2 linked regions of the Acuticoccus sp. I52.16.1 genome follow. The protein of the gene in region 1 interacts with the protein of each later gene in a pairwise test. Links are inferred from orthologs where the notes say so. Each region holds a gene or a part of one and is shown on either strand. Other genes may lie near its edges.

The links. The genes of interacting proteins can lie anywhere in the genome.
Region 2: the proteins of accC (region 1) and ribD interact in binary tests that used the Escherichia coli proteins (3 or more experiments, as listed by UniProt). The link is inferred for Acuticoccus sp. I52.16.1 from one-to-one orthologs.

What each region holds. Positions count from the first base shown.
Region 1 is NZ_CP094828.1:3,181,050-3,188,702, reverse strand. Bases 2,978-5,848 are described here. They hold accC (acetyl-CoA carboxylase biotin carboxylase subunit), read left to right. Parts: upstream 2,978-3,675; coding sequence 3,676-5,022; downstream 5,023-5,848. Other genes in these bases: MRB58_RS14465 (DUF2155 domain-containing protein), read right to left, coding at 5,725-5,848; aat (leucyl/phenylalanyl-tRNA--protein transferase), read left to right, coding at 5,019-5,684; accB (acetyl-CoA carboxylase biotin carboxyl carrier protein), read left to right, coding at 3,228-3,674; MRB58_RS14485 (DsbA family protein), read left to right, coding at 2,978-3,041. Outside these bases: MRB58_RS14490 (Rne/Rng family ribonuclease), read left to right, coding at 1-2,013; more of MRB58_RS14485, read left to right, coding at 2,280-2,977; more of MRB58_RS14465, read right to left, coding at 5,849-6,297; MRB58_RS14460 (trans-aconitate 2-methyltransferase), read right to left, coding at 6,306-7,076; MRB58_RS14455 (valine--tRNA ligase), read right to left, coding at 7,079-7,653. UniProt on the Escherichia coli protein: This protein is a component of the acetyl coenzyme A carboxylase complex; first, biotin carboxylase catalyzes the carboxylation of the carrier protein and then the transcarboxylase transfers the carboxyl group to form malonyl-CoA.
Region 2 is NZ_CP094828.1:4,090,200-4,095,607, reverse strand. The notes cover bases 1,190-4,167. They hold ribD (bifunctional diaminohydroxyphosphoribosylaminopyrimidine deaminase/5-amino-6-(5-phosphoribosylamino)uracil reductase RibD), read right to left. Parts: upstream 3,267-4,167; coding sequence 2,112-3,266; downstream 1,190-2,111. Other genes in these bases: nrdR (transcriptional regulator NrdR), read right to left, coding at 3,839-4,167; MRB58_RS18430 (hypothetical protein), read left to right, coding at 3,359-3,868; MRB58_RS18440 (riboflavin synthase), read right to left, coding at 1,503-2,111; ribH (6,7-dimethyl-8-ribityllumazine synthase), read right to left, coding at 1,190-1,433. In the rest of the region: MRB58_RS18455 (alpha/beta fold hydrolase), read right to left, coding at 1-515; transcription antitermination factor NusB, read right to left, coding at 508-993; more of ribH, read right to left, coding at 990-1,189; more of nrdR, read right to left, coding at 4,168-4,357; glyA (serine hydroxymethyltransferase), read right to left, coding at 4,361-5,408. UniProt on the Escherichia coli protein: Converts 2,5-diamino-6-(ribosylamino)-4(3h)-pyrimidinone 5'-phosphate into 5-amino-6-(ribosylamino)-2,4(1h,3h)-pyrimidinedione 5'-phosphate.

The DNA.
Region 1 (7,653 bases):
ACCTCGATCGGCGAGCAGGACGCGCTGGAGGAGATCCCCGAGCGTCGCCGCGCCGCCCCGCGCCGTCAGTACAAGATCCAGGACGTGATCCGCCGCCGGCAGATCCTGCTGGTCCAGGTCGTCAAGGAAGAGCGCGGCACCAAGGGCGCGGCGCTGACCACCTACCTGTCGCTCGCCGGCCGCTACTCGGTGCTGATGCCCAACACGGACCGCGGTGGCGGCGTGTCGCGCAAGATCACCGACAATGCCGACCGCAAGCGCCTCAAGTCGTCCGTCGCCGAGCTGGAAGTGCCGGAGGGGATGGGCATCATCCTGCGCACCGCCGCCGCCAGCCGCACCAAGACCGAGATCAAGCGCGACTTCGAGTACCTGATCCGCCTGTGGGAGAGCGTGCGCGACCTGACGCTCGCGTCGATCGCGCCGCAGCTCGTCTACGAGGAAGGCAACCTCGTCAAACGCGCGATCCGCGACCTCTACAACAAGGAGATCGACGAGGTCCTGGTGTCCGGTGAGCCCGCCTATCGCGAGGCCAAGGACTTCATGAAGATGCTGATGCCGTCTCACGCCAAGAACGTGAAGCGGTACCTCGAGCCGACGCCGATCTTCACCAAGTACAGCGTCGAATCGCAGCTCGACGCGATGTTCTCCGAGGTGGTGACGCTGCCCTCCAAGGGCTACCTCGTCATCAATCCGACCGAGGCGCTCGTCTCGATCGACGTGAACTCGGGCCGCTCCACCAAGGAGAGCAACATCGAGGACACCGCGCTGAAGACGAACCTGGAGGCCGCCGACGAGGTGGCCCGCCAGCTCAGACTGCGCGACCTCGCCGGGCTCATCGTGATCGACTTCATCGACATGGACGAGAAGCGCCACAACCGGCAGGTGGAAAAGCGCCTGAAGGACGCGCTGAAGCTCGACCGCTCGCGCATCCAGGTCGGTCGCATCTCCCCGTTCGGGCTGCTGGAGATGAGCCGCCAGCGGATCCGCCAGGGCATGGTCGAGACCTCGATGGTGCCGTGCGAGGCGTGCGGCGGCAACGGCCACGTGCGTTCCACGCAGTCGGTCGCGCTGCACTGCCTGCGCGCGCTGGAGGACCACCTCCTGAAGCACGCCGACCACAACGTGACCATCAAGACCTCGGCGACGGTGGCGCTCTACATCCTCAACCAGAAGCGCCAGCACCTCAACGAGCTGGAAGAGCGCTTCGGGCTGGAGATCGGCGTCGACGCGGACGAGACGCTGTCGGGCCAGCACCTTGCCATCGTGCCGGGTGCGCTGGTGGTGCGCGAGCCGGGCGTCGAGCCGCCCACCGCGCAGATCGCGCCCGACGCGGCCATCGTCGAGCATGACGACGAGGACGAGATCGAAGGCGAGGACGAGAGCACGGTCGAGGCCGAGAGCGAGGCCGAGACCACCGAGGCGCGGGACGCCTCCGGCGAACGCTCCGGGTCGCGTCGGCGTCGGCGCCGGCGGCGGCGGGGCGGCGGCGCCGACGATCGCCGCGACGACGAGAGCCGCGGCAACTCCGGCGACGAGGACGGCGCGCAGGTCGCCTCCGACGGCGGTGACGCCGTGACCGGCGAAGTCGAGGCCGAGTCCGACACCGAGGACAGCGGCGCCGAGGATACCGGCGACGGCGAGATGCAGGCCGACGGCGACGACGATCGGCGTGGGCGCCGTCGTCGTGGGCGCCGCGGCGGCCGCCGCCATCGCCGCGACGAGGACACCGCCGAGGACGGCGAGACCGCCGAAGCCGCGCCGGTGAACGAGACCGAGGCCGCCGCAGCGCCGCAAGCCCCGGAGCCGGCGGCGACGCCGGACGAGGCCCCCGCGGCCGAAGCCGCCGCGCAGGACGCCCCCGCCGAAGCGGCGAGCGCCAACGGCGCGGACACCGAGGCGGACGCCGCCGAGGAACCGGCCGCAGAGGCGGCCGAGGCACCGGCGCCGGAACAGAAGTCGGACGGGGCGCGCCCGCGCCGCGCCGGTTGGTGGCAGCGCCGCTCGTTCTTCTGAGCCGGAGCGCCGTTGCGCCCATCAAGCCACGTACGGCCGGACCTCCAGGGAGGCCCGGCCGTTTTCGTCTCCACAGCGCACAGAGCGTGCCGCTTGATCTCGCCGACCTGCTGCGGCAATCCACCCGGCGGGCGCCGCCCGGCGGTCCCCGGCATCCGCACCGCGGTCCGGTCAACCGAATGTGACGCCTGCGCCAACGCGCGTCCTTTCGAGGGGTCCGGTCCCGCGCTATCGAAGGCGACGCCTCCAACGCGAAAAGGTCGACTATGTCCCGCCCCTTGATTGCACTGGCCGCCGTGGCCTCGCTGGCCCTCGCCACGCCCGCGCTGGCCCAGCAGGCCGCGGACCAGCCCGCCCTCAGCCGCTCGGACGTCGAGACGATCGTGCGCGAGTACCTGATCGCCAACCCGGAGGTGCTGGAGGAGGCGTTCGGCGCGTTGCAGGCCAAGCGCCAGGCCGCCGCCGAGGAGGAGCGGGCCGAGGCCCTCGTCGCCGTGCGCGGCGAGTTGGAGACCTCCCCCCACAACGCCATCCTCGGCAACCCCGAAGGCGACGTCACGCTGGTCGAGTTCTTCGACTACAACTGCGGCTACTGCCGGCGCGCGCTCGACGACCTGGAGCGCCTGATCGAGGCGGACCCGGACCTGCGCGTCGTCATGAAGGAGCTGCCGGTGCTGGGCGAGGCGTCCGTGCGGGCGAGCGCGGTGTCCATCGCGGTGCACCAGGTCGCCCCGGAGGCCTACCCGGAATTCCACCGCAAGCTCCTCTCGAGCGACGGACGTGCCGACGACGAGGCCGCCTTCTCCGTGGTCGAGCAGATGGGCCTGCCGCGCGACGAGATCGAGGCGACGATGCGCTCCGACGTCGTCGGCGAGGCCATCCAGGAGAGCACCCGTCTGGCCCGTCTGTTGCAGATCGAAGGTACCCCGTCCTACGTCATCGGCGACACGATGGAGTACGGCGCGGTGGGTTATGATCAACTTCGTGCACGAATCAATCAACAGCGGTGCGGCGCGGACGAGTGCTAGCCCTTGGAGCGGGCGTTCGGATCGCCTAGGTAGGCGGGGACGGTGCGGCGGGACGACACGTCCCGTCTTCCGATCATCCGCGTAGTCCATTACTAAAATGGGCGTTTAACACATTGAGTTCTGCGGCAGCCGGCCGCACGCCACAGGAAAGGCCTCGACCCCACGACAGGGTCCCGTTGTATCGCGATGGCAGACACACCCCCTATTGACGAAGCGGCCATACGTACGATCGCCGCGTTGCTGCATGAAACGGACCTTTCGGAGATCGAGATCGTCCACGGCGAGACCAAGCTCCGGGTCGCGCGGCATGTGAGCACCTCGGCCGTGACCGTGGCGCCGGCGGCCGCGCCCGCAGCCCCCGCGCCGACCGCACCCGCCACGGGTCCGGCCAAGGCGCCCGAGGGTGCGGTCCTATCGCCCATGGTCGGCACCGCTTACCGCGCGCCCGAGCCCGGCACCCGCCCGTTCGTCGACGTCGGTGACACCGTGCGCGTCGGTCAGGTCATCATGATCGTGGAGGCGATGAAGACGATGAACCAGATCATCGCCGAGCGTGCCGGCACCGTCACCGAGATCTACGTCGAGGACGGACAGCCGGTCGAGTACGGCGAGCCGCTGCTGGCGATCGCATAGTATGTTCCGCAAAGTCCTCATCGCCAACCGCGGTGAGATCGCGCTGCGCGTCCAACGCGCCTGCAAGGAGCTCGGCATTCAGACGGTCGCGGTGCATTCCACCGCCGACGTCGACGCCATGCACGTGCGTCTTGCCGACGAGTCGGTCTGCATCGGCCCGTCCGCCGCGTCCGACAGCTACCTGAACATCCCCGCGATCGTCGCCGCCTGCGAAATCACCGGAGCGGACGCCGTCCACCCCGGCTACGGCTTCCTGTCCGAGAATGCGCGTTTCGCCGAGATCCTGGAAGCGCACGACATCACCTTCATCGGCCCGACGTCGGAACAGATCCGCGTCATGGGCGACAAGATCGAGGCCAAGCGCACCGCCAAGGCGCTCGGAATCCCGGTCGTCCCCGGCTCCGAAGGCGCGATCCGGTCCGAGGCGGAGCTGCGCGCCGTCGCCGCCGAGATCGGCTACCCGGTGCTCATCAAGGCGTCGGCCGGCGGTGGCGGACGCGGCATGACGGTGGCCCGCTCGGCCGACGAGGTGGTCTCCGCCGCCCAGCGCGCCCGCGCCGAGGCGAAGGCGTCCTTCGGCAACGACGAGGTCTACCTCGAGAAGTACCTCACCAAGCCGCGGCACATCGAGATCCAGGTGATCGGCGACGGCCAGGGCGACGCCGTGGCGCTCGGCGAGCGCGACTGCTCGCTTCAGCGGCGGCACCAGAAGGTGTGGGAAGAGGCCCGTTCCCCGGCCCTCAACGAGGACCAGCGCCGGCGCATCTACGACACCTGCGCCAAGGCCATGCAGGACATGCGCTACCGCGGCGCCGGCACGATCGAGTTCCTGTACGAAGACGGCGAGTTCTATTTCATCGAAATGAACACCCGCTTGCAGGTGGAGCACCCGGTCACGGAGATGATCACCGGGCTCGACCTCGTCCACGCGCAGATCCGCGTCGCCTCGGGTGGCAAGCTCGGCTTCAGCCAGGAGGACGTGCAGTACAACGGCCACGCGATCGAGTGCCGCGTGAACGCCGAGCACCCGCGCACGTTCATCCCCTCTCCCGGTACGATCACGCACTATCACCCGCCGGGCGGGCTCGGAGTCCGCGTCGATTCGGCCGTCTATCAGGGCTACCGGATCCCCCCTTACTACGATAGCCTGATCGGCAAGCTGATCGTTCACGGCAACAACCGGGTCGAGTGCCTGATGCGTCTGCGGCGGGCGCTCGACGAATTCGTCGTGGACGGGATCGAGTCCACCCTCCCCCTCTTCCGCGAGCTGGTCCAGGATCCGGACATCGCCAACGGGGCATACGACATCCACTGGCTGGAGAACTTCCTGGCGAGAGGGAAGGTATGACGAGCCCGGACAACATCGTCCTCGAGATCACGCCGGAGGTTCTCCTCAAGGCGTATGCCTGCGGGATCTTCCCCATGGCGGAATCGGCGGACGATCCGGGTCTTTATTGGATTGAACCAGAGCGGCGGGGCATCCTGCCGCTCGAAACATTTCATGTCCCCCGTCGTCTCGCCCGCCTCGTCCGCCAGGAGCGGTTCGAGGTCCGGATCGACACCGACTTCGCCGGGGTGATCGACGGGTGCGCCGCCCCGGCGCCGGGCCGCCAGCGGACCTGGATCAACGGTCGTATCCAGCAGCTCTATTCCAGCCTGCACCGCCTCGGGCAGGCTCACTCGGTCGAAACCTATCTCGACGGGATGCTCGTCGGCGGGCTCTACGGCGTCCGGTTGGGCGGCGCCTTCTTCGGCGAGTCGATGTTCTCCATCGTGCGCGACGCGTCCAAGGTGGCGCTGGTGCACCTGGCCGGCCGGCTCGCGATCGGCGGCTTCACGCTGCTCGACGCACAGTTCATCACCGAGCATCTCAGCCAGTTCGGCGCCACCGAGGTCAGCCGCCGGCACTACCAGTCGCTGCTCGACGAGGCGATGCGCACCGAAGGCGACTTCGCCCCCGGCCGCATCTACACCGGCGACGAGGTCCTCACCGCGCTCGACCGCGACTGACGCCCACCCGCGACCCTACCGCCCACGCGCTGCTGCCCCGTCAGCCGTCGTCCTCGCCCAGGAAGGGGTCGACCACCTCCTCGGTGACGCGCGGCGTATGCGGCGGCCGCGGCTTGGGGATCGGCTGCCAGCCTTCCGGACGCTCGATCACGCCCATCTCGTCCTGCGCATATTCGTCCTGCGCGAAGCCCGGCGGCGGGGCCACCTCGGTCGACAGGGCGCAATCCTTCAGCCACACGTCGTAGACGGGGTGCTCCACGGCGTTGAGGCCGGGGCTCGCCGCGAACATCCAGCCGGTGAAGATGCGGCGGATGCGCGAATCGAGAGTGATCTCGTCCACTTCGGCGAAGACGACCGTGTTGGGCTCTTCCGTGGGCGGCTGGGTCTGGCAGGTGCGCGGCGTGACGCGCAGCGCGCCGAACTGCACAGTCTCGTTGATGTAGACGTCGAACGAGATGATGCGGCCGGTCACCTTGTCGAGCCCGGAGAAGACGGCGACCGGGTTCTCGATCGGCGCCGCCTCGGCCGGCGGCGGGTCGCCCACCAGCAGCGCGGCCGACGCGCCGACGGCCGCGAAGGCGGACAGCATCCCAACAACCACCGGACGGAGCATCACAGACCTCAGATCGCGTACGCTTCGAAGCGGAGCCGCACATAGTCGACGATCCACACCCCGTCGGGGTCCCGCAACGCCGGCGCCAGCAGGGCCTCGGCATCCGCCAGAACCGCCGATGCGGCTGCGCCCGCTTGGTTCAAGTATGGGTTCATAAAGGTCTCGAGCCATCCCACAACCCCCGACGCGGGAAGTGCGGTCGGCCGCGGGATCAGCACGCAGCGTTCCACCTTGAACCCGGCGCCCGTCAACAGGCCGCTGTAGCCCTCGGCGGTCGGGAAGTACCACGGATGGGCGAGCGCGGGATCGACGTCGTATCGAGGGGCGAGCGCGGCGAGGGCGGTGCGCATGGTGGCGACGTTGCCGTGGCCGCCGAATTCCCCGACGAAGCGGCCGCCCGGCTTCAGCGCCCGGCGGACACCGGCGGCGACGGCCTCGGCCTCGCGCATCCAGTGCAGCGCAGCGTTGGAGAAGACGGCGTCGAACTCGGCGTCGAAGTCCAGCGCGGCACCGTCGCCGAGCTTCACGTCGAGCCCGCGTGCTGCGGCGGCGGCGACCAGGTCCGTGCTGGCGTCGACACCCAGGACGCTGGCGCCGGTGGCGACCAGCCGCTCGGTCAGCGCCCCGTCACCGCAGCCGAGGTCGAGGATCCGCTCGCCCGGCCGTGGCGCCAGCCAGTCGACCACGCCTCCGGCGAGGTCGGCGACGAAGCGGGCGTTCTTCGCGTAGGCATCGGCGGACCAGACCTGCGTCGCGCCGGAGGATGAGGGGCTTGCCATGGTCAGTCCACCGGTTCCAGGCGGCCGATCGCGGCCCGCAGCTTCTCCAGCTTGGCCTCTGCATCGCCGCGCTTCTCGCGCTGCTCGTCGATGGTGTCGGCGTCGGCCTTCTCGAGGAACTTCGGATTGGAAAGCCGCCCGTCGATCTTGGCGACGTCCGACTCCAGCCGCTTCAGCTCCTTGGCGAGGCGCGCGCGCTCTGCCGCGAGGTCGACGAGACCGGCGAGCGGCAGGCAGACGACGACGTCGCCGACCACCGACTGCGCGGAGTTGGGCGGCGCGATGTCGGACACCTTCAGTTCCGAGGCGCGGGCGAGGCGGCGGATGGCGGCGTCGTGCGAGGCGAGCCAGCCCTCCTGCGCGCGCGAGCCGCCGACGACCACGACCTCCGCCTCGGTCGCCGCCGGGACGTTGGATTCGGACCGCAGCGAGCGCACCGCGGCGACGAGGTCGACGACGAAGTTGATCTCGTCGGCCGCCGTGCCGTCCTCGAACCCGCCGGTGGGCCAGGGGGTGTGGATCAGCAGCGTCTCACGCTCGATGCCGGACTGTTCGGCCGTGATCGCCCAAAGCTCTT
Region 2 (5,408 bases), 910 kb from region 1 along the record:
GCGAACCCGCGCGGATCCTCGCGCAGCCGCGCCGCACCGTAGGGTGTGGCGAAGAACCAGTGATACCAGTAATCCTGCGCCTGGTTCAGCGGCAGCGGCTGGTCCGCCGTGTTGGTGCCCCAGCCGACCGAGATCGCCACGCACGCCCGGATCCGCTCCGGCGCCGCATGCGCGGCCACATAGGCCGCCCGCGCCCCCCAGTCGTGCCCCACCACGACCGCCTCGGCCAGTCCCAGCCGGTCCATCAGGTCGAGGACGTCCTGCCCCAGCGCCTCGAGATCGCCCGACACGGTCGCGCTCTGGTGAAACACCGTCGGCCCGAAGCCGCGAAGGTAAGGCACGATCGTGCGGTAGCCGGCGGCGTGCAGCTCCGGCAGGAGGGCGTCCCAGGTGCGCGGGTCGTCCGGCCAGCCGTGCAGCAGAATCATCGGCCGGCCGCCGGTGGGGCCGGAAATCTCCGCCGAGATCGTCAGCGTGCCGGTGTCCAGCGCGACGACGCCCAGCGTGTCAGCCACCGATCGGCTCCGGGCGCACCTTCTTCGCCACCGCGTCGAGGACGCCGTTGGTGAGCCGCGGCTCGTCCTCGCCGAAGAAGGCCTTCGCCACCTCGACATATTCCGACACGATCACCCGCATGGGCACATCCTCGCGATACATCAGCTCGAATGTCCCCGCCCGCAGCAGCGCACGCAAGGTCAGATCGATCCGCCGCAGCGGCCACCCCTCCTTCAACGCCTCGTCGATCGCGCCGTCGACCTCGCGCTGGTGCGCCACGACGCCCGAGACGATGCCGTCGAACCAGTTCATGTCGATGGCGCGCAGCTCCTCGCCGTCGAGGTCCTGCTTCAGCCGGAAAAGCTCGAATTCCTTGACGATGTCGCGCGCGCCGGCGCCGGTCACGTCCATCTGATAGAGCGCCTGCACCGCGGCGAGGCGCGCCACCGCCCGCTTGTTGGCGGGCTTGGGCTTGTGGTCCTTGCGCGGCGCCCTCATCGGTTCAGCGCTTCGCGCAGGTCGTAGAGGGCGATGGCCGCGGCGGCCGCGTCGCCGCCTTTGTCCTTCTGCTTCGGGTCCGCGCGCACCAGCGCCTGCTCGTAGGTTTCCACCGTCAGAATCCCGTTGCCCAGCGCCAGCCGGTTGGTCACCTGCAGGTCCACCACCGCGCGATTGCCCTCGTTCGAGACGATCTCGAAGTGGTAGGTCTCGCCGCGGATCACGCATCCCAGCACCACGAACAGCGCGTATGGCAGGTCGCGCCGCCGGGCCGAGGTGAGCGCCATGGAGAGCGCCGGGGCGATCTCCAGCACCCCCGGCACGCTGATCACGTCCGATTCGAACCGGCGCTTGGCCAGCTCCGCCTTGGCGCCGGCCTGCAGCATGTCCGCGATGTCGTCGTAGAAGCGGGCTTCGATGATGAGCGCGCGTGAAGCCATGGGTGTCGTCCTTCGAAACGCCGCGTGGCGGCTGTCGCCCTCGTCGGTCGGCGGTGTGGGCTGATCGGATCAGCCGGCTGTCCGCGCGCCGACAAGGCGGGCGACGTACCGCGCAATCGTGTCGACTTCAATGTTGACAAGATCGCCCGGTTGACGGTCGGCCCAGGTGGTCACGGCCAGGGTGTGCGGGATCATCGCCACCGAGAAGGTGTCCCCCGGCTCGTTCGTGGTGAGCGACGTGCCGTCCAGCGCCACCGAGCCCTTGTGGGCGATGAGCGACAGCAGGTCCGCCGGCGGCGCAAAGCGGAAGGTGGTCATCTCCTCCCCCTCGATCCGCTCGACGATCTCGGCGCGCCCGTCGACATGGCCGGAGACGAGGTGGCCGCCCAGTTCGTCGCCCGCTTTGAGCGATCGCTCGAGGTTGATGCGGTCGCCCTCGTTCCAGGTGCCGATGGTGGTCTTGTCCATCGTCTCGCCCGACACGTCGACGCTGAAGGTCGCGCCGTCCGCCCCGCCCGCCAGGGTCGTCACCGTCAGGCAGCAGCCGCCGCAGGCGATCGAGGCGCCGATCGCAATGGTGTCGGCCGGGTAGGACGAGGCGATGGAAAGCCGCGCCCCGTCGCCGAACGCCTCGCGCCGGGTGATGGTGCCGACGTCGCTTATGATGCCTGTGAACATTTATCGCTGCCAGTGGAGCCATCGGTCGTCGCCGACCCGAGACACGTGGCAAAGGGCGAGCCGTTCCGCAAGCCTCGCGCGGCCCTCTCCGCCGAACGGACGCACCAGCGCACCGCCGATCGCCCGCGGCCCCTCGATCCAGACCGCCGCGTCGACGAGGTCGGCCGCCCACAGGGCCTCGGCGAGAACGGCCCCGCCTTCGACGAGAAGCGTCGTCACCCCCGCGGCGCCGAGCGCCGCCAGCGCCGCCGCGAGGTCGAGCCGCCCCCCCGCTCCGCGCGGCACTGCCATGACCGCAGCGCCCACCGCCCGCAGCGCGTCGAGGCGCACCGCGTCCGCGTCGGCCGCCGTCAGGATCGTCGGCGCCGCCGCCGCCACCGCCGCCGTGCCTGCGCGCACCCCGCCCAGCGCCTTTGCCGGCCCCGCGAACACCGCCGCGGTCGGCGGCGTGCGAGCCTCGGTGTCGAACACCAGGCGGTGCGGCGAGAGCGCGGCCATTCCCGGCAGGCGGCACGTCAGCGCCGGGTCGTCGGCCAGCACCGTGCCGACGCCGATGCCGATCGCGTCGTGCTCGGCGCGCATCAGGTGGACCCTGCGGCGCGAGGCCGCCCCAGAGATCGCCACCTGCCCCGACCCGCGCCGCCCGATCCCGCCGTCCGCCGAGACCGCGAGTTTCAACGTCACGTGCGGGCGGCCGAGGCGCATTCGCGTCAGGTGTCCGGCCATGTCGCGCCGCGCCGCCGCCGCACCGAGCCCGACCGACACCTCGATCCCCGCCTCCCGCATGCGCCGCGTGCCGCGGCCGGCGACGTCCGGGTTGGGATCCTCGATCGCGACGACCGCGCGGGCGATGCCGGCGGCGATCACCGCGTCCGCGCAAGGCGGGCTCTTGCCGAAGTGCGAGCAGGGCTCCAGCGTGCAGTAGAGCGTCGCGCCGCGCGCCGCCTCCCCCGCCTGCGCCAGCGCGACCACCTCCGCGTGCGGCCGCCCGCTGTCCGCCGTCCGCCCCAGCCCCACGACAGCCCCGTCCTTTACGACGACCGCGCCGACGGATGGATTGGGCGCCGTTCGGCCGTTCCCTTGTCGCCCAATGGATAGCGCCGCGGCCATGTGGGTGTCGTCATCCTGACCGTTTCGAGCCTCGAATAGTTCCAAATTTAATATAATCCCATCTTCAATCAGCAAGGTCTCGAAACCATACTGATCCCGTGACCGATTGGGCCATCTTCATAAAGCGCGCCGGCGCATTGACACGGACCAGGGCCGTCGCGCTGGCACTGGCTGCCGCGCTGGCGCTCGCCTGGGCGGCCGTGGATGCCGCCGTGGACGCCGCCGCCGTCGCCGCGCACACCGAGTTCGCCTCGCGTGCCGGCCTCCTGCTCGCCGTCAGCCTCGTGCTGACGGTCCGCTTCGACGCGCACCTCGTCTGGCTCGCCTACCTGCTGGAGAGCCTGGCGAGCCTCTTCTGGCTCTTCGTGCTCGAGGGTCTGCGCGTGGCCGGCGGACCGGTCGCGCTCGTCCTCGCCTGCCTCTACGTCGCCACCACGCAGGACCTCGTGCCCGACACGGCCGGCGGTCTGTCCCGCGTGGACGACATGGTCGTCGCGCTGGTCCTCGTCATCGGCGCTCATCGCGCCGCACTGGCGGTCCCGCGCCTGCCCTCCCCGTTCGCCGAGCCGGGGGGTCTCGCCCGCATCGCCGCCGCCCTCGTCCCGGCCTATGTGCTCCTATGGAGCCTCGGGGTCGCCCCGGTCTGACGGCTCGTCCGCCCCGGCGGCGCCGCGGCCCTGGCCCACATTCTGTGCCAGCTCGGTGACGAACGCCTCGAAGTCGCGCGCCTCGGAGAAGTTGCGGTAGACGGACGCGAACCGCACGTAAGCGACATCGTCGATCCCCTTCAGCGCCTCCATCACCCGGTCACCGATCTCGGCCGCCGTGACCTCGCTCTCGCCGCCGGCTTCGAGCTGGCGCACCAGCCCCGAAATCATCCGCTCGAGAACGTCCCCGTCCACGCAGCGCTTGCGCGTCGCGATCTGGATGGAGCGGGCCAGCTTGTCCCGGTCGAACGGCTCGCGCTTGCCGGAGCGCTTCGCCACGGTCAGCTCGCGCAACTGCACCCGCTCGAACGTGGTGAACCGGCCGCCGCACACCGTGCAGGCGCGGCGGCGCCGGATCGCGGCCCCCTCCTCGGAGGGTCGCGATTCCTTCACCTGGCTGTTGTCGGCCCCGCAGTACGGGCAGCGCACCGTCTACTCGGCGTAGATCGGGAAGCGCGCGGTCAGCGCGTGCGCTTCGTCCTTCACCCTCTTCGACACCGCCTCGTCGACGTTGCCGCCCTGGTCCATCGCGTCGACCACCTCGGCGATCATCCGCGCCACGTCCTGGAACTCGGCCACGCCGAAGCCGCGCGTCGTGCACGCCGGGGTGCCGACGCGGATGCCGGACGTCACCATCGGCTTCTGCGGATCGTTCGGCACGCCGTTCTTGTTGGTGGTGATCGACGACAGGCCGAGCCCCTTCTCCGCGTCCTTGCCGGTGACCCGCTTGGGCCGCAGGTCGACGAGGATCACGTGCGTGTCGGTCCCGTTGGAGACGACCTCGAAGCCGTGGCCCTTCAGCGCCTCGGCGAAGGCCTTGGCGTTCTCCACCACCTGATGCGCATAGGCCTTGTAGGCCGGCTGCAGCGCCTCGTGGAAGGCCACCGCCTTGGCGGCGATCACGTGCATCAGCGGCCCGCCCTGGAGGCCGGGGAAGATCGCCGAGTTGATCTTCTTGGCCATGTCCGCGTCGTTGGTCAGGACGATGCCGCCGCGCGGGCCGCGCAGCGTCTTGTGCGTGGTCGACGTGACGACGTGGGCGTGCGGGAACGGGCTCGGGATCACCCCGCCCGCGACGAGCCCGGCGAAGTGCGCCATGTCGACGTGGAAGACCGCGCCCACGCTGTCGGCGATCTGGCGGAACTTGGCGAAGTCGATCAGGCGCGAGTAGGCCGAGCCGCCGGCGATGATGACGCTCGGCTTGTGCTCGGCGGCGAGCGCCGCGACCTGGTCGTAGTCGATGAGGCCGGTGGCCGGATCGACCCCGTAGGCGACCGCGTCGAACCACTTGCCGGACAGGTTGACCTTGGCGCCGTGGGTGAGGTGGCCGCCGGCGTCGAGCCCCATGCCGAGCAGCGTGTCACCCGGCTTGGCGCAGGCCAGCAGCACCGCCTGGTTGGCCTGGCTGCCGGAGTTGGCCTGCACGTTGGCGAAGTCGCAGCCGAACAGGCGCTTCACCCGGTCGATCGCCAGTTCCTCG